3 regions of the Arthrobacter sp. NicSoilC5 genome follow, and region 3 is predicted to be linked to each of the others. Evidence: predicted binding sites of a transcription regulator. Region 3 holds the regulator's gene; each other region holds the start of a gene.
What was found. The regulator LexA, encoded in region 3, represses DNA repair genes until DNA is damaged. The targets are predictions, from matches to a motif close to TCGAACANNTGTTCGA.
Positions count from the first base shown of each region.

Region 1: a site for LexA is predicted at 2,505-2,520, ahead of LDO22_RS13450 (shikimate dehydrogenase). Genes of this name have one in related genera too.
Region 2: a site for LexA is predicted at 4,059-4,074, ahead of umuD (translesion error-prone DNA polymerase V autoproteolytic subunit). Genes of this name have one in related genera too.

Region 1 covers NZ_AP024660.1:2,870,558-2,878,342, forward strand. The annotation lists gene LDO22_RS13445 (sugar phosphate isomerase/epimerase and 4-hydroxyphenylpyruvate domain-containing protein) at 1-1,550, opposite strand, end outside; gene LDO22_RS13450 (shikimate dehydrogenase) at 1,550-2,431, opposite strand; gene LDO22_RS13455 (IclR family transcriptional regulator) at 2,588-3,451, opposite strand; gene LDO22_RS13460 (MFS transporter) at 3,685-5,004, shown strand; gene LDO22_RS13465 (ATP-dependent DNA ligase) at 5,124-6,209, opposite strand; gene LDO22_RS13470 (AEC family transporter) at 6,262-7,185, opposite strand; gene LDO22_RS13475 (pyridoxal phosphate-dependent aminotransferase) at 7,338-7,785, shown strand, end outside.
Region 2 covers NZ_AP024660.1:3,121,978-3,129,762, forward strand. The annotation lists gene LDO22_RS14615 (matrixin family metalloprotease) at 1-93, opposite strand, end outside; gene LDO22_RS14620 (ABC transporter substrate-binding protein) at 561-1,739, opposite strand; gene LDO22_RS14625 (lmo0937 family membrane protein) at 2,039-2,185, shown strand; gene LDO22_RS14630 (Y-family DNA polymerase) at 2,292-3,590, opposite strand; gene umuD (translesion error-prone DNA polymerase V autoproteolytic subunit) at 3,614-4,045, opposite strand; gene LDO22_RS14640 (hypothetical protein) at 4,199-5,008, shown strand; gene LDO22_RS14645 (HAD family hydrolase) at 5,018-5,836, shown strand; gene LDO22_RS14650 (hypothetical protein) at 5,962-6,225, shown strand; gene LDO22_RS14655 (glycerophosphodiester phosphodiesterase family protein) at 6,323-7,105, shown strand; gene LDO22_RS14660 (hypothetical protein) at 7,154-7,513, opposite strand; gene LDO22_RS14665 (DUF6480 family protein) at 7,649-7,785, shown strand, end outside.
Region 3 covers NZ_AP024660.1:4,606,457-4,614,241, reverse strand. The annotation lists gene LDO22_RS21400 (histidinol-phosphate transaminase) at 1-285, opposite strand, end outside; gene LDO22_RS21395 (LysM peptidoglycan-binding domain-containing protein) at 527-877, opposite strand; gene lexA (transcriptional repressor LexA) at 1,232-1,966, shown strand; gene LDO22_RS21385 (ATP-dependent DNA helicase) at 2,015-4,072, opposite strand; gene hflX (GTPase HflX) at 4,065-5,642, opposite strand; gene LDO22_RS21375 (methyltransferase) at 6,079-6,702, shown strand; gene dapF (diaminopimelate epimerase) at 6,674-7,618, opposite strand; gene miaA (tRNA (adenosine(37)-N6)-dimethylallyltransferase MiaA) at 7,663-7,785, opposite strand, start outside.

The DNA of each region.
Region 1 (7,785 bases), 1.7 Mb from region 3:
ATGTGTTCCTGATAGGTCTTGCGGGCCTGGTTCCGTGCCTGCTGGATGGGTGCCAGGTTGAGCACGAGCCGCACGGCGCCGTCGGAGGTCTGCATGACCTGGGACCGGACCAGGCCGCTGGGGCTGGGTACCTCGGCGAACGGCTGGGGCTCCAGGGCCAGGGCGCTGGTGTAGAAGAGGACAGCCTCGTCAAAGTGCTGCCACGGCTGGGCCAGGTTGACGTGGTCGATGACCGCCCTCGCTCCTGCCGAAGGGTGTTCCAGCCCTTCCCCGAATTCGTGCGTCCACGCCGCGGTTCCGTCCGGGCTGCCCTGGCAGAGGAAGATCTCGGTGGAGTCCGGGGCGGAGATGCCCTGGAACACTTCCTCGTCCGCCTGGACCTTGCGGGCCACCACGGGGGCCTTGAGCTGCTGGGCCCGCGCGGAGGCAATCACGGGGGAATCGACGTCGAACCCCAGCGCGGCAATGGCCGGCTCGGCGTGCTGCGCGGCCTGCTCGTTGATGATCACCCGGGCCTGCCCCATGGTCCACAGCTGGACGTCCTTGGTGCGGTGGCGGCCCTCGAACTGGAACCCGAGCTGGCCCAGGAGCTTCTCCAGCTGGGCGGTATCGTCCGCCTTGACCTCGGCAAAGTTGAAGCCGGCAGGTTCGTTGACCTTGGGCAGCGTGGCAAGTTCCATGGGATAACGACGGCGGAGCGCGGCTGCGTTGCCGGGCGCGGCTTCGGCGCCGGCGAGCCATTTGGCACTTTGCTCCTCCAGCCAGATCAGGGACCGCATGGCATCCACCGCGGTGCGCTCGACGTCCGACTGGCGGAAGACGTCGTTGAAGACCTCCAGCGACACGGGTCCGGTGTAGCCGGCGCGGACCACATGGCCCATGAACTTGGCCAGCTCGAACTGCCCCTCGCCCGGGAAGACGCGGTAATGACGGCTCCAGGACAGGACGTCCATGGAGAGCTTGGGGGCGTCCGCCACCTGGACGAAGAAGATCTTGTCCGGGTTGATGTCCTCGATCGGCGCCGTGTCCCAGTCGCGGGACAGGATGTGGAAGGAGTCCAGGCAGGTTCCCAGGTTGGGGTGGTCCACCATCTCCACCAGGCGGTAGGCGTGCTCGTAGTCGTTGACGTACTTGCCCCAGGCCAGGGCCTCATAGGCCACCTTGACGCCGTGGTCCCCCGCCAGGTTTGCGAGCTGTGCCAGTTGTTCGGCGCGGACGGCGTCGTCGTCAATGGTGGCGGTGGCAACGTTGGAGCACACCAGGATGGTGTCCATGCCCAGGCGGGCCATGAGCTTGAACTTGGCCTCGGCGCGGCGGAGGTTGGCCTTCAGCAGGTCCGGGGTGACGCCGTCGAAGTCGCGGAAGGGCTGGTACAGGTCCAGGCCGAGCCCCAGGTCCGCTGCCATCTTCCGCACGTCTTCGGGGCTGAGCGGTGAGGTGACCAGGTCCTGCTCGAAGATCTCGATGCCGTCAAAGCCGGCGATGGCGCAGGCCTGCATCTTTTCCTTCAGGGTGCCGGAGAGGCAGACCGTGGCGATTCCGGTGCGCATCAGGCGGTCACCTCCTCGGCGGCCACAAGCTCCAGGAAGTGCGAGCGCATGCGCTCCGGGTCGGCGTCCAGGCCGGTGAAGATCCGGAACGCGTCGGCGGCCTGGCCCACTGCCATCCTGCCGCCATCCAGGACCTCGCAGCCCTTGGCGCGGGCGCCGCGGACCAGTTCGGTGTCGATCGGGCGGTAGACGATGTCCGCCACCCAGTGCCGGGGCTCGAGCAGGTCAAGGTCCAGCGGGACGCCGGGGTGGGCTGCCATTCCAACGGGTGTGCAGTGCACCAGGCCATCGGCCAGCGGCATCAGCTGCGGCAGCTCCGCCGTGGTGCGGGCCGTGACGGTGCTGTCCGGGAAAAAGCCCTGCAGCTCGGCAGCCCGTGCGGTGGCCCTGGCGGGGTCCATGTCCACCAGGTCCAGGGATTTAACGCCTGCGCTGAGCAGGGCATAGGCGACGGCGGACCCGGCACCGCCCGCGCCGAGCTGCACCACGCGGTCCAGCCGGGCGCCGGGAAGGCCGGAGGCGAGGGCGGCGGCGAAGCCGGAGAAGTCGGTATTGTGGCCGATGAAGCGGCCGTCCCGGATGACCACGGTGTTGACGGCACCGAGGCGGCGCGCGTCCGGGCTGACCTCATCCAGGTGCTGCAGGACCAGCTGCTTGCAGGGATGGGTGATGTTCAGGCCGTTGAAGCCCAGGATGCGGGCACTGTCCAGGATGGCGCCCACCGATTCCCCGGTCAGCCCCAGTTCCAGCAGGTCGATGGGACGGTACAGGTAGCGCAGGCCCTGCACGTCACCTTCCCGTTCGTGCATGGGCGGCGTGAGCGATGGCGTAACGCCATCACCAACCAGCCCTACAAGGTAGGACTCAGTTCGATTGCTCATGCGTGCAGCTCCTTTGGTACGGCACCGGGCAGGCGCGGAACTCGGCCGCGCTGCGGGGTGATAGGGATTACGGTACAACAAATGTTCACTTATCGCACTATTGTTCTTCATGCGAACAAAAGGGTCGCCCCGGGGACGGTTGCTGGCCCCTTGGTGCTATCGCTGCGGCAGCCTGGCCGCCAGTTCGGCGGCGGCTTCCTGGAGCAGGGGAACGTGCGCCACCAGCCCCTCCAGGTCCAGCCGGAAGACCGGCACGGCAGTTGCCAGCGAGGCGAAGGCGTGCCCCTGGTCGTTGAGCAGCGGCACGGCCACGGCACGCATCCCCGCCTCGTTCTCCTCGTCCATGACGGCGTAACCCTGCCGGCGGACCTTTTCGATCTCAGCCCGGAAAGCGCGGCGGTCCGTCACGGACTTGTCAGTCAGCGCCTCCAGCGGGAGCTCCGCCAGCAGCTTTTCCCGTTCCGCATCCTCGGCAAAAGCCACCAGGGCCTTGCCCACGGCGGTGGTCGAGAGCGAGCCGAGGTGGCCGGGGTCACTGGTCACACGGAAGGTCTGCGGCCCGTCCACCTTGCTGACGGTCAGGTGGTGCAGGCCGTCGCGGACGCTGAGGATGGTCGCCTCGCCGGTCTGCTCGGTGACCCGGCGGAGAATGGGCATGGCCGTACCCGCGAAGCCATGGTGGTTGGAGACGCGCTGCCCCAGCTGGAAGATCCGCAGGCCCAGGTGGTAGCGGCGGCCGTCCGGCTCGTAGTCGACAAAGCCGTCGCGGGTCAGGGAGCCCAGCAGGCGGTAGGTGGTACTGAAGGGAAGTTCGGCGCGGCGGGAAATTTCTGCGGCACTGGCACCGCGGGGTTCATCACCCAGGAGGACCAGCAGCCCCAGGGCCTTGCCCACCATGTCCGTGCGGTCGGCGGGACGGGCGCCCACTTTGCCTTCCGGCGGCATGGCATTCACGGGCTCTCCGGCGCGGGCGGCGGCAGCGGATTCTTCATTGACCGCTGTGGTTTGGTTCACACTCATGCATTCGATGTTGCCACAATGTGAGAGCTATTTCTAGATGGTGATTATTTTCTTGACAGGTGACTGCCCTCACAGTCATAGTTTCTGTATCGCAAAAGTAGCTCCCACCATGTGGCTACAACTGCCGGGTCTTTGCACCGGACTCCAGCCGCATCCCCCGCCCGCACCAAGGCATCGGCGGCTGCGCCCCCCCAGATTCATCCGCGACAATGTCGTCACACCAAAGGAACACCATGAGCAAGACACTTCCGTCCGCAGGGGCGGGTGCCCTCACCTCCGCCGGGACACCCAAGAAGGCCGCCCTCGCCAGCTTCCTGGGCAGCGCCGTCGAATACTATGACTTCTTCATCTTCGGCTCGGCCGCAGCACTGATCTTCCCCACGGTCTTCTTCCCCAACGCCGATGCCAACGCCGCCATCATGTCCTTCGCAACCTTCGGGTTCGCGTACGTGGCACGTCCCATCGGCGCCATCATCCTGGGCCACTTCGGCGACCGGGTGGGCCGGCAGAAAGTCCTGATGTTCACCCTGGTGCTCATGGGTGCTTCCACCTTCGTCATCGGCTGCCTGCCCGACTTCCGTACGGTCGGCTGGTGGGCTCCGGCGCTGCTGGTGCTGGCCCGCCTCTGCCAGGGCCTCTCCGCGGCAGGCGAGCAGGCCGGCGCCTCCTCCATGACCCTGGAGCATGCCCCGGACAACCGCCGCTCCTTCTTCACCTCCTGGACCCTCACCGGCACCCAGGGCGGCCAGATCCTCGCAGCCCTGGTGTTCATCCCCGTCCTGGCCCTGCCGGACGAGATCAAGTTCGGCATCGGCTGGCGCATCCCGTTCTGGCTGAGCGCCGCGGTGGTTGTGGTGGCGTTCCTCATCCGCCGCACCCTGCACGAGCCGCCCGCCTTCGAGGAAGCCCGGAAGAACGCACAGATCGCCAAGCTGCCCGTGGCAGACCTGCTCAAGGGCCACTGGCGCGACGTGCTCCGCGTGATCTGCTGCGCCTTCATCGCCGCCGTCTCCACCGTCTTCGGCACCCTGGCCATCAGCTACGCCAAGACCGTTGCCGGCGTGGACGGCACCACCACCCTGTGGCTGGTCGTTGCCGCCAACATCGTGGCCCTGGGCACCCAGCCGCTCTTCGGAATGCTGGCCGACAAGATCGGCCGCAAGCCCGTCTTTATCTACGGCGCCCTGGCCAGCGCGGTCCTCACCCCCGTCTTCCTGCTGAGCCTGGAGTCCCACAGCGTCCCGCTGATGTTCCTGGCCGCCATCGGCTACTTCTCGTGCGGCTACGCGGCGGCCAACGCCGTCTGGCCTTCCTTCTACGCCGAAATGTTCAGCACCAAGGTCCGGTTCTCCGGCCTGGCCATCGGAACCCAGCTGGGCTTCCTGATGGCAGGGTTCGCGCCCGCCATCGTGGCTGCCATGGGCGGCATCAAGCCCGGCGGCTGGGTCCAGATCAGCATCTTCACTGCCATCATCTGCGCGGTGGCCGCTGTCTCGGCCCTGACCGCAAAGGAATCCTTCCGGATCCCCACCAAGCAGCTCGGCCTGAAGTAGGCCGTCCGCCGCGTACAGCCTGGCCCGGTTTTCAGGCCGGAGAGCCCGCCATTCCCCCACATGGCGGGCTCTCCGGCGTTAAAACTGGGCCAGGCCGTTAAGACTGGGCCAGTCTCCGGCTACCGCCCTGTCTCCAGCACCGAGGCGAGGTCGAAGTTCACCGGCTCCTCCAGCTGCGCGTAGGTGCAGGATTCCGGGTCCCGGTCCGGCCGCCAGCGGTTGAACTGGGCAGTGTGGCGGAACCGGTCACCCTCCATGTGGTCGTAGCGGACCTCCACCACCAGTTCGGGCCGGAGCGGAACGAAGGACAGGTCCTTGCCGGCGCTCCAGCGGCTCCCCTCCGCGTTCCGCGGGGTCCGTTCGCCTTCTTCCTGCTTGGCCCAGGCCCAGGGGTGGTTGTCGAAATCGGTCACCAGCGGCTGGAGTTCCTGGAACAGCTCCTGCCGCCGCTTCATCGGGAAGGCGCCGATGACTCCCACGCTGGCCAGGCCGCCGTCGTCCTTGTACAGCCCCAGCAGCAGCGAGCCGATGGCGTCCGGGCCGCTCTTGTGCAGGCGGTAGCCGGCCACCACGCAGTCCGCGGTGCGCTCGTGCTTGACCTTGAACATCACCCGCTTGTCGGGTTCGTACCGGCCGTTCAGCCGCTTGGCCACGATGCCGTCCAATCCGGCCCCCTCGAACTGCTCGAACCAGTGCCCGGCCGTGTCCTTGTCCGTGGTGGCCGCGGTGAGGTGCACTGGTGCCTTGCTCGCGGCGAGCGCCTTCTCCAGCGCAGCGCGCCGCTCAGCAAAGGGCCTGCCGGTGTAGTCCTCATCGCCGAGGGCCAGGAGGTCAAAGGCCACAAAGCTTGCCGGGGTTTGTTCCGCCAGGAGCTTCACGCGGCTGGCGGCAGGGTGGATGCGCTGCTGCAGGGTGTCGAAGTCGAGCCTGTTCCCGGACGCCCCCACGAGGATGATCTCGCCGTCCACCACGCAGCGCGGGGGCAGGTTCTCCTTGAGCGCGGCCACGAGTTCCGGGAAGTACCGCGTCATGGGTTTTTCGTTGCGGCTGCCGATCTCCAGGTCATCGCCGTCACGGAAAATGATCGACCGGAAGCCGTCCCACTTGGGTTCGTAGCTGAGGTCCCCGCCGCCGGGAATACCGTCGATGCCGCTGACGGCCTTGGCAAGCATGGGCGGGACGGGCGGCATCACGGGAAGTTCCATGTGCCCATTCTTGCCCGGCCGGTGGCCCGGGCGGTAGGGCGGCGCGCCCGCTTCAGGCCGCCAGCAGCCACACGACCAGCACCAGCACCGGCGCAGCGGCGGCCGTGGAAAGCAGGATGGTTTCGCGCGCCACGGCCACGCCCCGCCCATACTTGCTGGCGAACAGGAACACGTTCTGGGCCGAGGGCAGCGCTGCCATGAGCACCACGCCCAGGAGCATGTGGTGGTCCAGGTTGAACAGGAAACGTCCGACGACGAACGCCACCGCCGGCATCACAGCGGACTTCAGTGCCGTGGCAGTGAGGATTTCGGCCGTGTGGCCGCCGCTCCGGAGCATCCTGGTTCCGCGCAGCGACATGCCGAAAGCCAGCAGCACCACCGGGACAGCAGCACCGCCCAGCAGGGTGAGCGGCGCCATCACCGGGGCGGGCAGCTCCACGTGGAACGCCGCCAGGACCACACCGAGGAGCGAGGCGATGATCATGGGGTTGCGGAAGGGCTGCGTGAGCATCAGCCGGGGCGAGAACCGGCCGGCTTCCGCGAGGTCCAGCAGGGTCAGGACCAGCGGGGCGAACAGGAGGAGCTGGACCAGCAGGACCGGGGCCACCGGGGTGGCATCCCCCAGGGCATAGAGCGTGATGGGGATGCCGATGTTGTTGGCGTTGACGTAGGAGCCGGCCATGGCACCCACTGCGGTCTCAGCCAGGGGCCGCCGGAACCAGATCCGGCTGGCGGCCACGTATAACAGCGCGGTGGCCGCCGCAGTGATCATGGCCAGCGGAACATAGGCGGAAAAGACCACGGACAGATCCGATTTCAGCACCACCGTGAACAGCAGGACCGGGTTGGTGATGAAGAAGGCAGTACGGGTCAGGGCGTTGATGGTGGGTTCATCGCCCAGGCCGCAGCGCGCGGCAAGGTATCCGACGGCAATGACGACGCCGATCACCGCCAGTCCGATCAGCACACCGCCCACGTGGGGTACTTCCTTCCGGTTCCGCCGTGCACCACCGCAGGAAGGCAGTACTACAAGTTCACAACTTATCGAATAAGGTGCGTTGTGCCAGCAGGCGTCCACGGAGTGGCCTCCCCCGCCGCCCGCCGTCGTGCTTTGTGAAAAGATCAACCATGCGCGCCATGCAACACTCCAGCAAACTCCGGAACGTCCGTTACGAACTTCGCGGGCCGATCCTTGAGGCCGCCAAGAACATGGAGGCCGAAGGGCACCGGATCCTCAAGATGAACCTTGGGGACACCGCGCCTTTTGGGCTGGAAGCGCCCGAGTCCGTGGTGGTGGACATGATCCACCACCTTCGCGGCGCCCAGGGCTACAGCGATTCAAAGGGCATCTTCACGGCCCGGACCGCCATCTCGCAGTATTACCAGACCCGGGGCCTGATGAACATTGGGGTCGAGGACATCGTCATCGGCAACGGCGTCAGCGAACTGATCTCCATGTGCCTGCAGGCCTTCATGGAGAACGGCGACGAAATCCTGGTCCCGGCACCTGACTACCCCCTGTGGACGGCCGCCGTGACCCTGACCGGCGGCAAGCCCGTCCACTACGTCTGCGACG
Region 2 (7,785 bases), 1.5 Mb from region 3:
GTAGGGGGCTGCGGCGGGAAGAACCACGCGGTCGAAGAGCGTCGGCGTGAAGTACAGGCAGACCACCAGGGCGATCCCAAGGACTGTCCGCAACCGGACCGTCCGCGACGGAGCGGTCCGGTTCGACCGGAAGCCTTCTCTTCCCGCCCTGCTGCGGAACTTCTTCCGGCGCCGTTGAGGGGCTTCAGCACTGCGCCAGGGCGAAGGAGCCTCCGCCCTTCCGTACGCTTCATCGATGGCCCATTGCGGGATACGTCCACTGGGGGAGCGCCGGACGTTTGGCGGCGCGAACCCGCCGGGCATGTCCTGATGAGACTTATCGTCATTCCCGAAGCCGTGCACCGGCACCCCCTGATTCCTGCCGCCCGCCGGCCAACCCTTCCAGCCTAGGGGCGGGCTGCCCGGCCTTGCCGCGGGAAAGGCGCAGGATTTGAGCAAGAAAGGCGGCCCCGGATGCAGGCCGCTCCGGGGCCGAAGTGGAGGCCCGAGGCCACATCGATTGCTCCGTAGATGCCGTTATGAGGGGTCAAAAGGGCGTTTACGGAGCAATCGATGAGGCTTTACTCCTTGCCGAGCCCTGCGGCCGGGGTCTTTCCGTTCGAGACGCTGTTGAGGGCGCGCAGGTCGAAGATGCCGTTGATGTCGGCCTGCTTGGTGGTGCCTGCGGTCACGCCGTCGGCCAGGAGCTTCTGGTAGGTTCCGGCCAGCGGGTCAACGGTGAAAACGATGTTCTTCAGGGAGCGGTCAATGACATCCGCCTTCAGTTCGGCGCCGGCTGCTTCCTTGAGGGCTGCATTGATGACGGTGGCCTTGTCGCCGGCAGAAGCGCTGTTGAGCCATTCGACCGACTTCGCGTGGCCCTTCAGGAGTGCCTTGACGGTGTCCGGGTGGTCTGCCGCGAACTTCTGGTTCACGATCAGGATGGTGGTGGGGAACTCGCCCGGCTTGCCGGACAGCGAACCGTCCCACAGGTCCTTTTCGTCCACCAGCACCTTCGCGCCGGCATTCAGCACCAGGCGTGACGCCCACGGCTCAGGCAACCACGCACCGTCGAGCTTTCCGTCCTGGAACAGCTTGAGGGTCTGGGCGTTCTCCGTGGGGTTGATGGCCACGTCACCGCTGCCGTCCACCCCGGTCTTGTACCCCTGGGAGGAGAGCCAGGCGCGCAGGGCCACGTCCTGGGTGCCGCCCAGCTGCGGGGAGGCGAGGGTCTTGCCTTTGAGGTCCGCGGCGGAGGTGATGTCCGGCTTGACCACCAGCTGCGCCCCGCCGGCTGCGGCGCCGGCGATGATGTTGATCGACTGGCCCTGGCTCTTCACGAAGGAGTTGATGGCCGGGTTCGGGCCGATGTAGGTGGCGTCGATGGCCCCTGCGTTCAGGGCTTCGATGGCTGCCGGGCCGGCGTTGAACACCTGGGTGCTGAGCCTGGTGCTGCCGAGTTCGTCCTTGATGAAGCCTTTGCTGACGCCCACGAGGGCCGGGGCATGCGTGACGTTTCCAAAGTAGCCGAGCTTCAGTTCGGCCGCGGGGTTGCCTGACGGGGCAGCCTCCTGCGAGGCTGCCGGTGTCCCGCTGTTCACGGCGGACGCGACGGCGGCGCCCCCACCGATGAGGGCCAGGACGGCTGCCGCGATTCCGATCTTCAGGCCGAGCGGGCGTGTGGGCTTGGCGGGCTGCCCGGCGACGATGCGGGTGGAGCCGTGCTGGTCTTCCGGACTCTTGTCCTGCTGGTTTGCCATGGGGAAATCCTTTGCTGGGGTGGGTGCTGAGACGAGATTACGGAGCGCCCAGCGGCCCCACAATCAACCCCGTAGCGGGCGTTCATGCGGCGACGCGAACGCTCAACGCGGCGTAGTGCGGCGTCAAAAATCGTCGTGCGGGGACGCTGTTCGGAGGTCCGGCGGAGGGGGCCCTGTCCGCAGTCGGGACGCAACGGCGGCCGTGGAAGCCATCAGCAGGTGCGGGCCGTGATTCGCGTGCCGCATTGTGGGTACGTGCACGGCATGGGGATTTTGTAAAACTAATCAAGGAGACTCTCATGTTGCTTTGGATTGCCATCATCATCGCCGTTCTCTGGCTTCTCGGATTGCTCGCGAACATTGGCGGCGGCCTGATCCACATTCTGTTGGTTGTCGCAGTGGTGGTCCTGATCTTCCACTTCGTCCGTGGCAGGTCCCGCGTCTAGCAACCCCGCGTCCCCGCCGCCGGCCCAGCGTCCGGCGGCGGGAACCGTCGGCCCCAGGCCGCCTTGCAGCCCCAGGCCGCCTTGAGCTCTTCAGGCGCCTGACCCCTCACGCCGCCTTGACCAAGGGCAGCTCGTCCCAGTGCGTCGTATAGCGGGGCGAGCGCATGTCACGTTTCATGGTCCAGTCCAGCCCGGACCTGATGCCCGCGTGCCCCAGCCCGATGGTGCCCCGCCCGAAGCGGCGGCTCACATCCTCAAGCAGCGGCCCGATGCCGCGTTCCTCATGCCGGTTCTCGAATGGCTCCAGGGGCGGCTGGTTCCCCGTGGGCCGCAGGTCGGTGAGCATCAGCCCCGCCTTGGCGTATTTGAGTCCGTCCCGGATGCTGGGCAGCAGCGCGTGCGCCGCCCTGGTGAGCAGCAGCGGATCCGCCGTGGGCATGGGCAGCGCGACGCACACCGATGGGTACGCCTGCTCGTGGTCCCGGAAGGGGGACGTGGCAGCAAACGCCGTCAGGACCTTTGCCTGCAGCCCGTGCTTTGAGAGCCTGGCGCTCGCCTGCTGCCCGTAGATGCTGAGCACCTCCCGAAGTCCGGCGGCGGTGGTCACAGGGGTGGCGAAAGAGCGGGAAAAAATCAGCTGGTCGCGGCCGATGCGCTCTTCTTCCATCGGGATGCAGGGGGTGCCCCGCAGTTCCAGGACCGTGCGCATCAGCACCACCGAGAACTTATCCCTGATCATTACCGGATCCGCCCGGACAAGGTCCTGGACAGTGACGATGCCCAGCACATTGAGGCGCTTTGTGAGCCGCCCGGCAATGCCCCAGATCTCATCGACAGGAAGCCGGGACATCAAACCCTCCCGCACGTCAGCCGGAACGGATTCCCACAGGCAGACTCCGCCAAAGGCGGGATTGTTCTTGGCCCATTTATTGCAGAGTTTCGCCAGGGTTTTAGTGGGGGCGATGCCAACGCACACGGGAACCCCCACGTGCCGCCGGACCGCCTCTTTCATCCTCCGGCCAAGGGACAGCAGCTCGTCCGGGGTGCCCTTGACGCCCAGGAATGCCTCGTCGATGCTGTAGACCTCCAGCCAGGCCGAGTACCTGCCCAGCAGTTCCATTACGCGGGAGCTGATGTCGCCGTACAGCTCATAGTTGCTGGATTTTGCCACCAGGCCCCACTCCTTGGCCCGCGGCGCGAGTTTGAACCACGGTTCGCCCGTGGCGATGCCCAGTGCCTTCGCTTCCGGGGAGCGGGTCACGGCGCAGCCGTCATTGTTGGAGAGCACCACCAGCGGCCGCCCTTCCAGGGAGGGGTCGAAGGCGCGCTCGGCGGAGGCGTAGAAGCAATTGACGTCCACGTGCGCGATCTGCGGCATCTGCCGCATGTGGACTGGCTTAGCCATGCTGATCCGCAGGCGCGGGCAGCTCAGACATGGTGCAGGCACCTGGTGGCAACGCCCCAGATGGTCAGCTCGGACAGTGCGGGCACGTGGATGTCCGGGTACTTGGGGTTCTCCGCCTGCAGCACCACGCCAGTGCGGGTGATGCGCAAGCGCTTGACCGTCAGTTCCCCGTCCAGGACGGCGATCACCACGGCCCCGTCCCTGGGCTCGAGGGCACGGTTGACGATCAGTTCGTCCCCGTCGCTGATGCCGGCACCCTCCATGGAATCCCCCGTCACCCGGACCACGAAGGTGCTGGTGATGTCCTTGATCAGGTGCGCGTTCAGGTCGATCCGGCCGTCGAAGTAGTCCTGTGCCGGCGACGGAAAGCCCGCCGCCACCGCGACCGGGGAAATCAGCACCGAGAACAACGAGGCGCCCGCGTCTATCACGCGGGGACCGACAATAACGCCCACAACACACCTTTATTCGAAAATATGTTCGATAGTTTCAGTGTAGCCCCGAGGGCTGACAACGGGCAGTCCCGCTCGGGGGGACTAGAATCAGGCCACTGTCTGCTCTGGGGGGAAACGATGCGGTTGGTACGGCTTTGGTGGATTGCGGCGGCGATGACGCCGGGACTGGCGGGGTGCGCGTACAGCGAGGTACCCGAGGGGCAGGCTCCAGTGCCGCCGCCCCCGGCCACCGCTGCCGCCCAGCCCGGCGCCGATCCGCGTGCTTCCGGGGTGGAAGACATGCGCCAGTGGTCCCAAGAGCAACTGCAGCCCAGGTTGCCCGGCGAGTTCGCCGGTTCCACCAGCTCGAACACCACGGTCAGCTTCGGATTCACTGGCGCGGAACCGGGTGGCTATGAGGTGCATTTCACCTGCGAGGGTCCGGTGACGGCAGAGGTTTCGCTTGCCAGCCAGGCCGGCGCCGAAGTCCTTCCCCCGCTGCAGGTCCCCTGTGACGGGAACATCTTCAAAACGCAGGTGGCGCTCGCCGTCCGGGGAGTGGACTTCGTCATGACTCCGGAAGGCGGAGCAGAGGGCCGTTACGCCTTCCGGCTGGTGCCGGCCTCCGCGAAGCCTCCCACCACGGTGCTGCCGGGAACGGATGGGCTGAAGGCCGTGGTCCGCTCCAGTCAGACGTCCGCAACGGGACCCGAGGTGGAGCTCAAGGGCCACATGGACAGGGACGGGGCCGGATGCGTCATCCTGCAGGCTGCCGACGGGAACGATTACACCCTGATCTTCCCCGAAGGAACCAGTTTCGACGCTGAAACGCTGGTAATGCCCGGCGGCCAGCGTCTTGCCGCCGGCGCCCCGGTAGTCCTCAAGGGCACCAGCGCCCCGGCCGATGAAAGCCTAAGCATGTGCCTGAACTACGCCCGGCTCCTGTCCGTGGAATCGGCGCACGGGAGCCAACCGCCCACGTAGACTTGCAGGATGCGGTTGGTAGCAAGCGATATTGACGGAACGATCCTCGGACACGACGGAAAAATCAGTGACCGCACCATCCGTGCCTTCCACGCCTGCCGGGATGCCGGCGTCGAACTGGTGTTTGTGACCGGACGCCCGCCCCGCTGGCTGCACCCCCTGGAGGAACAGCTGGGCCACACCGGCCGGGTGATCTGCTCCAATGGTGCCGTCGTGTGGGACCTTGAAGCGGACCGCCTGGTCTCCGCCCGCACACTGGCCATCGAGACCGTCCTGGAAGCCCGCCGCATCATCAAGGGGCTCCGCCCGGCTGCGCTGTTCGCCGCGGAAACGCTCACCGGATTCCACCTGGAACCGGGCTTCATCGAAAACGACTCCAGCGAACTTCTCGCCGAATTCACCCCGGCGCCGCTGAAGCAAACCCTCACGGACGATGACTCCGTGGTCAAGTTCCTCGCCATCGTCCGCGACGGCACCCCGGACGATTTCCTCGCCGAGGTGGCGCCCGCCGTCGAACATCTGGCCGCCACCACCCACTCCTCCCCGGGCGTTGCGATGCTGGAACTGTCGCTGCCCGGCGTGAACAAGGCCGTCACGCTTGCAGAATACGCAGGCGCACTGGGCATCGACGCCGCAGACGTGGTGGCCTTCGGTGACATGCCCAACGACATCGAGATGCTCCGCTGGGCCGGTCATGGGTACGCGATGGCCAGCGGCCATCCGGAAGCCATTCGCGCGGCCGGGCAGCAGGCGCCGCATTTTGACGACGACGGCGTGGCCCAGGTTTTGGAGGCCCGGCTCGCTGCCTTGGGCGTCCAGTTTTCCTGACGCCCGGGCTGTCCCGGACCCGGCACCCCCATTTTCACAGCTTGCGCTCACCTGGCGTTTACCTTCCCTGCGTAGCGTGAAGCGTGGAGAGCAGGCACCCTCCCGCCGGCTCGAAGGGGGCAACGATGGCACGAAACGTCAGGCAGCACGCGGCCGATGCGCCGCAGCGCAAAGCAACGCCCGCTCCGCACTGGAAACAGTTGCGCCAGGGTGACCGGGTCCGGGTCCTGTTCGCGCCCGGATTCGAGGCAGGCGGCGTGGTGGACACCGTCACGGCGGACCACACCGCGGTATGGGTCCACCTGGACGCCGGCCGTGGGCGGACCCTGCTGCACTGCGGCGACGGCGTGGACATCCTTCCCTGCGGAGAGACCGCCTGCCTGGATTGACGGTGGGTTTCACTCATGGTGGGGGCGGTAGGCTCGCAGTGTGAGCCTGCCTTTCTTTGAGCACCCTGACGACGCCGGGCGGCAGCTTCCCATCGCCATGGCGCACCGCGGATTTTCGGCTGAGGGCCTGGAAAACTCCATGGCCGCGTTCCGCGCCGGCGTCGACCTCGGCTTCCGCTACCTTGAAACGGATGTGCACACGACGGCGGACGGCGTGCTGCTGCTCTTCCATGACGAAACCCTGGACCGGGTCACGGACGGCAGGGGCCGGGTGGCGGAACTTCCGGCCGCGGACGTGGCCAGGGCGCGGATCAACGGCCGCGAGCCCATCCCCACGTTCGACGAACTGGTCACCCAGCTTCCCGAAGCGCGGCTGAACCTCGACGTCAAGGACTGGGGCTCGGTCCGCAGCACCGCTGCCGCGATCGAGCGGCACCAGGTGCACCACCGCGTTCTGGTGACCAGCTTTTCGGACCGCCGGCGGCGCGCGGTGCTGAAACTGCTCAGCCAGCCTGTGGCTTCGTCCGCTGGAGTGGCCTCGAGCGCCCTCTTCACCTTGCTGGGGCCTGCGCTTCCACGTCCGGCGTTCCGGTGGCTCATGCGCCGGGTGCTCCGGGACGTGCATGCTCTGCAAGTGCCCGTCCGCTATGGGCGGGTGCCTGTAGTCACCACCGGTTTCATCCGGCGGGCGCATGACCTGGACCTGGTGGTTCATGTGTGGACCATCAACGATGCCGGCGAGATGCACCGGCTCCTCCAGCTGGGGGTGGACGGCATCGTCACCGACCGGGCGGACCTGCTCCGCGACGTGCTGCGCGCCCGAGGCCAGTGGCCGGAGAAGCCCGGGCAGGCTAACCGGGCGCCCGGCCCGGCTGCCTAGCCTCTGGCCTGCTCCCGGCTGCCTAGCCCCCGGCCTGTTCCCGGGCGCCTAGCCCTGGTCTGTTGCGGTGGGCGCCGTGGCGTCCCCGGCCAGGCCGGCGTCGTCCGTTGTGCCGTTCTGCTCCCGCTCGCCGTGCGCCCTGCTGTTGTGCGCCTTGTCGTTGTCGGCGTCGCCGCCCAGCGGGCTGTTGGAGACCGGCCCAGGGGCGGCCCCGGTTTTGAGGCCGGGCGCCTTCTGCTTCTCCGCCTCAATCGCGTTTGAGCCTTCGCTCAGGGACGAGTGGACCTCCACGTCGTCGTTGGGATCTGCCGGGTCCGGCACGTCCGTTTTCTCCGTCGGCTTGGATGTCCCGGCCAGGTCCTCCATGGCGTTTTTTGCTGCCTTGCCAATGCTGTCGCCGATACCCATGTGACTGCTCCTTCCGGCGTTGCGTGCCGGCCGCCCCAGCGGCGTGCCGGCCCTACTCCTCCAGAATTATCAGCATGCTTACAATTAGTCCAGTGCTGGGGAACCGAACCGCAGCCGGAGAGGAAAGGAAAGGCTATGAGCACTTACCATCCGGAAAATGACCCCGCGAACCCCGACCGCCCGGGTAAGGAAGAGGTGGGCGCCGCCCAGCCCCGTCCGGCGGAGCAGCGCAGCCGGGAGGCGGCCGGCTCGCCGAACCCGGATCCGCTGGA
Region 3 (7,785 bases):
ACCGTTGGCGGCCCACAGGTTGGTTTCATCGAGCCCATGCCCGAGGTATTCGGCCAGGGCCTTCCGGAGCGCGGTGAACTCACGGTCCGGGTAACGGTTTAGACCCGCAGCGGCCTCCGTCACGGCGGCACTGATGGCTGCGCGCACGTCGGCGGGGACACCATGGGTGTTTTCATTGACGTTCAGCAGAATGGGGACGTCCAGTTGGGGCGCCCCGTAAGGGGTCAGGCCGCGGAGGTTGCTGCGGAGGGGAAGCCGGTTCAGACGTTCTAGCTGGTCGTTCACCTGAACAGTTTAGTTGCCGCGGCAACGACCGGAAAATGTGACGGTTCCTGTTCGCCCTCGGCATGTCCCGCGGCGGCCCGCTCCAGGGCTTGCCAGCCAGCCAGGCAGGCCACCCTCGCAGAGGCCACGAACTCAGGGGTGGCGCCGGTCAGTGGGCGGCCGGTCAGTGGGCGGCCGGTCAGTGGGCGGCCGGTCAGTGGGCGGCCGGTCAGTGGGCGGGACAGTCAGTGGGCGGGGACGGTCAGTGAGTGGGGACGAAGAGCTGCTGGCCCGGAAGAACGGTGCCCGCGGCAAGGTTGTTGAGCTGGACGATGTCTGCCACGACGTCCCGGGCGTCCCGGTCCGGAGCGACGGCGCCCGCAATGGCCCACAGCGACTGGCCGGACTGCACGGTCACCGTGACGGTGGGCGTCACGGCAAGGTCGGCGGCCGAATCCGAGGCCTTGGCCGGGGAGTGGAAGAGGCCCGAAAGCGACAGCAGGAGTACAGCCAGGAGCACGAGCGGAACTCCGATCAGGACGATCCTCCCCCGGCGGGTCAGCCGCAGGGGTGCGGACGAAGGTGAAACCTGGTGAAGAGATAAAGCTGACATGAACTAAGCCCTCCTGGACTTGCCGTGCTGCCCGGGTGTCCGCCCGCTGCTGCCTTGCCGCGCATATCGCGCCGTGACTTCTCCCGGCCGCGTATTCGAATGGGGCATCTGCTGGTTAGAACACATGTTCGAACTTTGCATGTTAAGTTTTAGCACCTATCAACGAACAATGTCGAGACTCGCTAGAACAAATGTTTGAAAAAGCAATGTGGCTGGCCTAGTTTTGGAACCACAGAACATCCACCACTGAAGTTGAACAGCAGGGTCTGACAATGACAGTGGGAGTCCTTCCGGCGGCACTGTGCAACAGCGGCACACGGAAGATCCGGCGGCAAGCGAAAGGCATTGGCGAATATGGCAGCAGCAGCCGCCGGGGGCAGGACCGCCCCGCAATCCAAGAGGACAGCCAAGGGCCTGACCCCACGGCAGAAAAAGATCCTCGAAACCATCCAGCGCTCGGTCAACGAGAACGGTTATCCGCCCTCCATGCGCGAGATCGGCGATACCGTCGGCCTTGCGAGCCTGTCCAGCGTGACCCACCAGCTCTCACAGTTGGAGAAGCTGGGTTACCTGCGCCGCGACCCCAAGCGGCCGCGCGCCATGGAAGTGCTGATGCCGCTCACGCTCGACGGCGGGGGCAAAGGCGCCGGCGCGTCTCCTGCGCCGCAGGCTGCGGGCGGCGGCGCCACGGTCACCGAACTGCCCACCGCGCTGGATACGGCCATGGTTCCGCTGGTGGGCCGGATTGCCGCCGGCGGCCCCATCCTCGCCGAACAGCTCGTGGAAGACGTCATGCCGCTGCCCCGCCAGCTGGTGGGCCAGGGCGAACTTTTCATGCTGAGGGTGGCCGGTGACTCCATGGTGGACGCCGCCATTTGCGACGGCGACTGGGTGGTGGTGCGGCGGCAGGCTGACGCTGCCAACGGGGACATTGTTGCTGCCCTGCTGGACGACGAGGCGACCGTGAAGACGTTCCGCCAGCGCGACGGACACACCTGGCTGCTCCCCCAGAACACGCAGTACGAACCAATCCTGGGCGACCACGCCACCATCATGGGCAAGGTCGTCTCAGTCCTGCGTTCGCTCTAGCCTGCGCACGCCTGCGCGGCATCCGCGCAGGCGTTGTCCGGCGGTTTCTCAGGAAGCGTCTGCACCAAGCCGGGTGAGCGCAGCCAGCGCCTTGGCGCGATCGGTGGTGGCCCAGAACGGGGGCAGCGCCCCGCGCAGGAATCCCGCATAGCGTTCGGTGGCCAGCCGTGAGTCCAGGACAGCCACCACCCCTTTGTCCCCGGTAGACCTGATCAGGCGGCCGGCGCCCTGCGCAAGCCGGATGGCCGCGTGGGTGGCGGAAACGGACATGAAGCCGTTTCCCCCTGCCTGCGCCACGGCACGCGAACGCGCCGTCATCAGGGGATCGTCCGGCCGCGGGAAGGGGATGCGGTCTATCACCACCAGCCGGCAGGATCCTCCGGGAACGTCGACGCCCTGCCACAGGGACATGGTTCCGAAGAGGCAGGTGTCCGGTTCGTCGGCGAATTGCTTCACCAGGGCGGTCATGGTCGACTCGCCCTGGCAGAGAACAGTCATATTGAGCTTGGGCCGGAGGGCATCGGCGGCCTCTTCGGCGGCCCGACGCGAGGAGAACAGGCACAGGGCGCCCCCACCGGATGCCTTGATGAGTGCTTCGAGTTCTGACAGCGCTTCCGGTGACACGCCGCGGCCGGGCTTGGGCAGGTGGCCGGCGACGTAGAGGATGCCCTGTTTGGGATAGTCGAAGGGCGAGCCAACATCCACGCCCGTCCAGCTGGGGGCTCCGTCGCCTACCAGGCCCAGTCCCCCGGCCGCCGGTTCAAAGGCGGAGCCAATGGCCAGGGTGGCAGAGGTCAGCACGACGGTATGGTCCGCAAAAAGCCCCTCCCGCAGCCTGCCGGCGACGGACAGCGGGGCTATGTTAATCAGCACCGGTGCACTGTCATCGGGCGGTGAGTATCCCTGGCCGGGGTCGAAGGTGCTGGCGCGGGAAAACCACACCACTTCGCGGTTCTCGCGTGCAGCAATGAGCCTTTCGCAGAGTTCCAGGATGAGCATCAGCCGGGAACGCGCCAGCTGCCGCCCGCCGTCGGCTGTGGTGTTGCTGTCCCCTTTGGAATCGGACAACGCGGCGCGGCACGCTTCACGCAATTGGTCCACGCAGTCGAGCTGTTCATCATTCAGCCCGTTGGGAAGCAGACCGTTCGGCGCGCCGGCAAGAGCCAGCTCCAGGTTGGCAGCTGCGGCGTTCAGGGCATCAACGGTGATGGCGGTATGTTTCCGGGCACCCGAAGCGGCAGCGTGGACCATGGCCACGGACAACTGTCCGGACACGGCGCCAGTGACCCGGTCCTGCAGTTCGTGCGCTTCGTCCACCACCACGACGTCGTATTCGGGCAGGACCGCGAGTCCCTCGAACGCGCTGACGGCCAGCATGGCGTGGTTGGTCACCACCACATCGGCGTCGGCTGCGTCCTGGCGGGCGAGTTCGCTGAAGCATTCGGCGGCCATTGGGCATTTCTGTGCCCCCAGGCATTCCATCGAGGTCACGGAAACCTGGCGCCAGGCACGGTCGGTCACACCCGGCAGGAGCTCGTCCCTGTCGCCGGTGGCTGTCTTTTCAGCCCATTCGCGGAGCCGCACCACTTCCTTGCCAAGCTGCGACGATGGTCCGCCCACGGAAGCAGCGAAATGTGGAACGCTGGTGTCCTCTCCCAGGGAGAAGAGCTGACCTTCCGAGGGTTCCTCTGACGGGAACCCGCCTTCAAGCTTGTGGCGGCAAACGTAGTTGGACCGCCCCTTGACCAGGGCAACCTTGACCGGCCGGTCCAGTGCCGGCGTGATGTTCTTCAGGAGCCGGGGCAGGTCCCTGCCCACAATCTGGGTCTGCAATGCCAGCGTGGCCGTGGACACCAGGGCCGGCTTGTTGCTTTCCAGGGCATGGGCGATAAGCGGCACCAGGTAGGCGAGCGATTTGCCGGTGCCGGTGCCTGCCTGGACCAACAAGTGGTTGCCCGTTTCGATGGCCCGGGCCACCTGGCGGGCCATTTCGTGTTGTCCGGTGCGGCTTTGTCCGCCCATGCCGGCGACGGCGCGGTCGAGCAGTTCAATAACGAACTGCTCGCCCGCCGTCTGCGCAGCTTCGCCGGCCGCGGGGTCAGTCATTGACGACGAATGGTTCCAGTTCAGACGCGAGGCCCTCCCGGACCATCACGGCAGCCCTGGTGCCTGCCTCAACGTGGTCCAGGCTGAGGATTTCGGCGTCGGACTCGTGGAGCTTGCTGAGCAGGTCCCCGCGGTCGTACGGAATGAGCAGCTCCATCTTGACCGATGGCCGGGGAATGGACTCACTGATGGCCATTAGGAGTTCCGGAATGCCCTCCCCCGTCCGGGCGGAGACCACCACGTGCCGCGGCTCGCGCTGCTTCAGCCGTTCCACCACGAAGGGGTCGGCTGCATCGGCCTTGTTCAGGACGATGATTTCCGGCACCTTGCGGGCATCGACTTCGCTGAAGACCTTCCGGACCGCTGCGATCTGCCCTTCGGGGTCAGGGTGCGAAACGTCCACCACGTGCAGGATCAGGTCCGAGTCGGCGACCTCTTCCAGGGTGGAACGGAAGGCTTCCACCAACTGGGTGGGCAGCGAACGGACGAATCCGACGGTGTCGGCCAGGGTGTACCCCAGGCCGTCAGCGGTTTCGGCCTTGCGGACGGTGGGATCCAGCGTGGCGAACAGCGCGTTCTCCACGAGGACACCTGCGTCCGTGAGCCTGTTCAGCAGCGAGGACTTGCCGGCGTTGGTGTACCCGGCGATTGCCACGGAGGGCACTTCGTTACGACGGCGGTTGGCCCGTTTGGTCTCGCGGGCCGGCTTCATGGCGGCAATTTCGCGCCGCAGCTTTGCCATGCGGGTACGGATCCGGCGCCGGTCCAGTTCGATCTTGGTCTCACCGGGACCACGCGAGCCCATGCCGGCAGCAGCGCCGCCCACCTGGCCACCGGCCTGGCGGGACATCGACTCGCCCCAGCCGCGCAGGCGGGGAAGGAGGTATTCCAGCTGTGCCAGTTCCACCTGGGCCTTGCCTTCGCGGCTCTTGGCATGCTGCGCGAAGATGTCCAGGATCAGGGCCGTGCGGTCGATGACCTTGACCTTGACGATGTCCTCAAGGCCGCGGCGCTGGGAAGGTGCCAGTTCGGCGTCCACCACCACGGTGTCCGCGCCGGTGGCCATGACGATGTCCTTCAGCTCCTGGGCCTTGCCGGACCCCAGGAACGTCCCGGGGTCTGGTTTGTCGCGGCGCTGCACCAACCCGTCGAGGACCTCCGAACCGGCGGTCTCGGCGAGGGCAGCGAGCTCACGCAACGAGTTTTCGGCGTCGGCAAGCGTTCCTTCGGACCAGAGCCCGGCGAGGACGACGCGTTCCAGGCGCAGCTGCCGGTATTCGACCTCGGTGACGTCTTCGAGTTCGGTGGACAGGCCTGCCCGCCGGCGCAGCGCGCGCCGTTCCTCGAGGTCCTGCTGGTCGCCGTCGTACGTTGAGTGTTCTTCGTCAAGGCGGGAAATGGCCTGCGCCTTGCCAAGCACCGCTTTTCCACTGCCGCCTTCACCACCGGGCGTGCTGACGTTTCTGGCCGGTACGTCCTTGGCGAGGATCCGGTCGATGACAGCCTGGATCTCCTGCGGACTCATGTCCTGGGCGGCTGGATCGGAACCGGTATTGGGCTGGCTGGTCATGGTCTCCTTTGAAGATTCGGCAGTTCCAGAATAGTGCTGATTGGGTGGAAGTTGGAAAGTATTCGCGCTGGGCTGACGGCCTGCGGTCATGCAGTTCTCCTGGTTGTTTCGCCGCCGGCTGCAATGCCGGGGCTCGAATGCCGCCTCACGACGGCGGCAGGGCTGGAAGAGGCCGGAGAATGGCAGGAAGTGCAGCAACGGGCTGACTTTCGAGTATTGTCCGGCGTCCGGCTCAGACGGAACGGTCTGGCCGGTGCACAAAGCGGAAGGCATGGAAACCTGCGTCGCTGCGGGACGGACTGTCGCTGGAGGACAGGCTGCGGACGGGCATGGCCCGTACCGGCTACTCGAAGATCAGGAACATGCCTTCCAGCGTACCAGAGGGCCTTCACGCCGGTTTCCCATTACGCTGCAGGGGGAACTACTCTGGCCAGTTATGGAGTCCGCACACTATTTCAGCACGTCCCCTGCCGGCCCCTTTACCCGGAAGCCTTTGACGGTGGAATTGGCCGGTGAGACGCGACGGCTCCAGACCTCCACGGGCATCTTCAGCCCCGACGGAATCGACAAGGGCACCGCGGTGCTCCTCGCCGAAGTTCCGGCCCCGAATCCCGAGGGCAATCTCCTGGATATCGGGTGCGGCTGGGGTCCGGTGGCGCTCACTATGGCTCTGCTGGCCCCCGAATCAAAGGTCTACGCCGTGGATGTCAACGAACGCTGCATCACCCTGACCAACGAGAACGCCGCCGCGCTGGGACTGTCCAATGTCGTCGCCAGCACGCCCCAGGCCGTGGATCCCGGCATCCGCTTCGACACAATCTGGTCCAACCCTCCCATCAGGATCGGCAAGGACGAACTGCATGCCCTGCTCAAGCTGTGGCTGCCGCGCCTGGCGGAGGGCGGCACCGCGTGGCTGGTGGTGCAGAAGAACCTTGGCTCTGATTCCCTTCAGCGCTGGCTGGCCGCCGAACTGGACAGTTCCTTCACCGTGACCCGCGAATCGACGTCCAAGTCCTTCCGGATCCTGAAGGTCAGGAAAGCGTCCCACTCGCCACAATGACGGCGGGACCGCTGAGCTCCACATGCTCGTGGCCACCGGGGCCGGCGAAGAACTTCACGCCCACCACTCCTCCCGGAACGTGGACCTGCCAGGCGTCGGGGGCTTCCGCCCCGGCCCAATGCCTGGTGGCGACGGCGGCAGCACAGGCGCCCGTCCCGCAGGACTGGGTCTCCCCCACGCCGCGCTCGTGCACCCGCATGGTTACGGAGCCGACGCCGTCATGGACCAGCGGTTCTGCCGGCACCACGAATTCCACGTTGGTCCCGTTCGCGGGTACCGGGTCGACCTTCGGAGCGGTGAACAGCCGGGTGCCCGCGAGCTCCGCAAGTTCAGCGAGGGCCACCACCGTATGCGGGTTGCCCATGCTCACGGAGAGTGCCGGCCGGGGAACCTCCAGCCCGTCGGCGGTGACAAGGGAATCCATGGCCTTGGCGCTGGCTTCCCCGGGGAAAATGAACTCCCAGGGTCCCATGTCCACCGCGTAGCCGTCTCCGGTCCGGACCACGGTCTTCACACCGCCCCGCGTGCCGATGGTGAGCGATCCGCCGTCGGGCAGGTCGATCAGGCCCTCGGTCCGCAGGAAGTGGACGAAGACCCTGACCCCGTTGCCGCACATCTCGGACAGGGAGCCGTCGGCGTTGCGGTAATCCATGAACCATTCCGCGTCCGGGGTGCCCACGAGCAGTTCGCGGCCCTCCGGCAGGAAGCGGGACGGGACGGCCCTGATCAAGCCATCGGCCCCGATGCCACGGTGCCGGTCGCACAGGGCGGCGGCCTGGTCGGCACCGATCACGTGCGTCCCCTCGGGGTCCGCCACCAGGACGAAGTCGTTGCCGGTGCCGTGCCCCTTGGAAAAGCGGAGCCCGCTCAGTGTGCGCAGGGCGGGCCCGATGGTTTCTGCGGGGGTAGCATTCATGATCCCAAGCGTAGCGGCGGATGCTGCCGGTCCTGAAACCGCAGCTACCGGCACAACTCCGCTGCCTTGCCAACGAGCTCCGGATCCTGCCAGTCCAGCCACGTGATGCGGGGATCGGCGCGGAACCAGGTCAACTGGCGCCGGGCAAACTGGCGGGTGGCCACGAT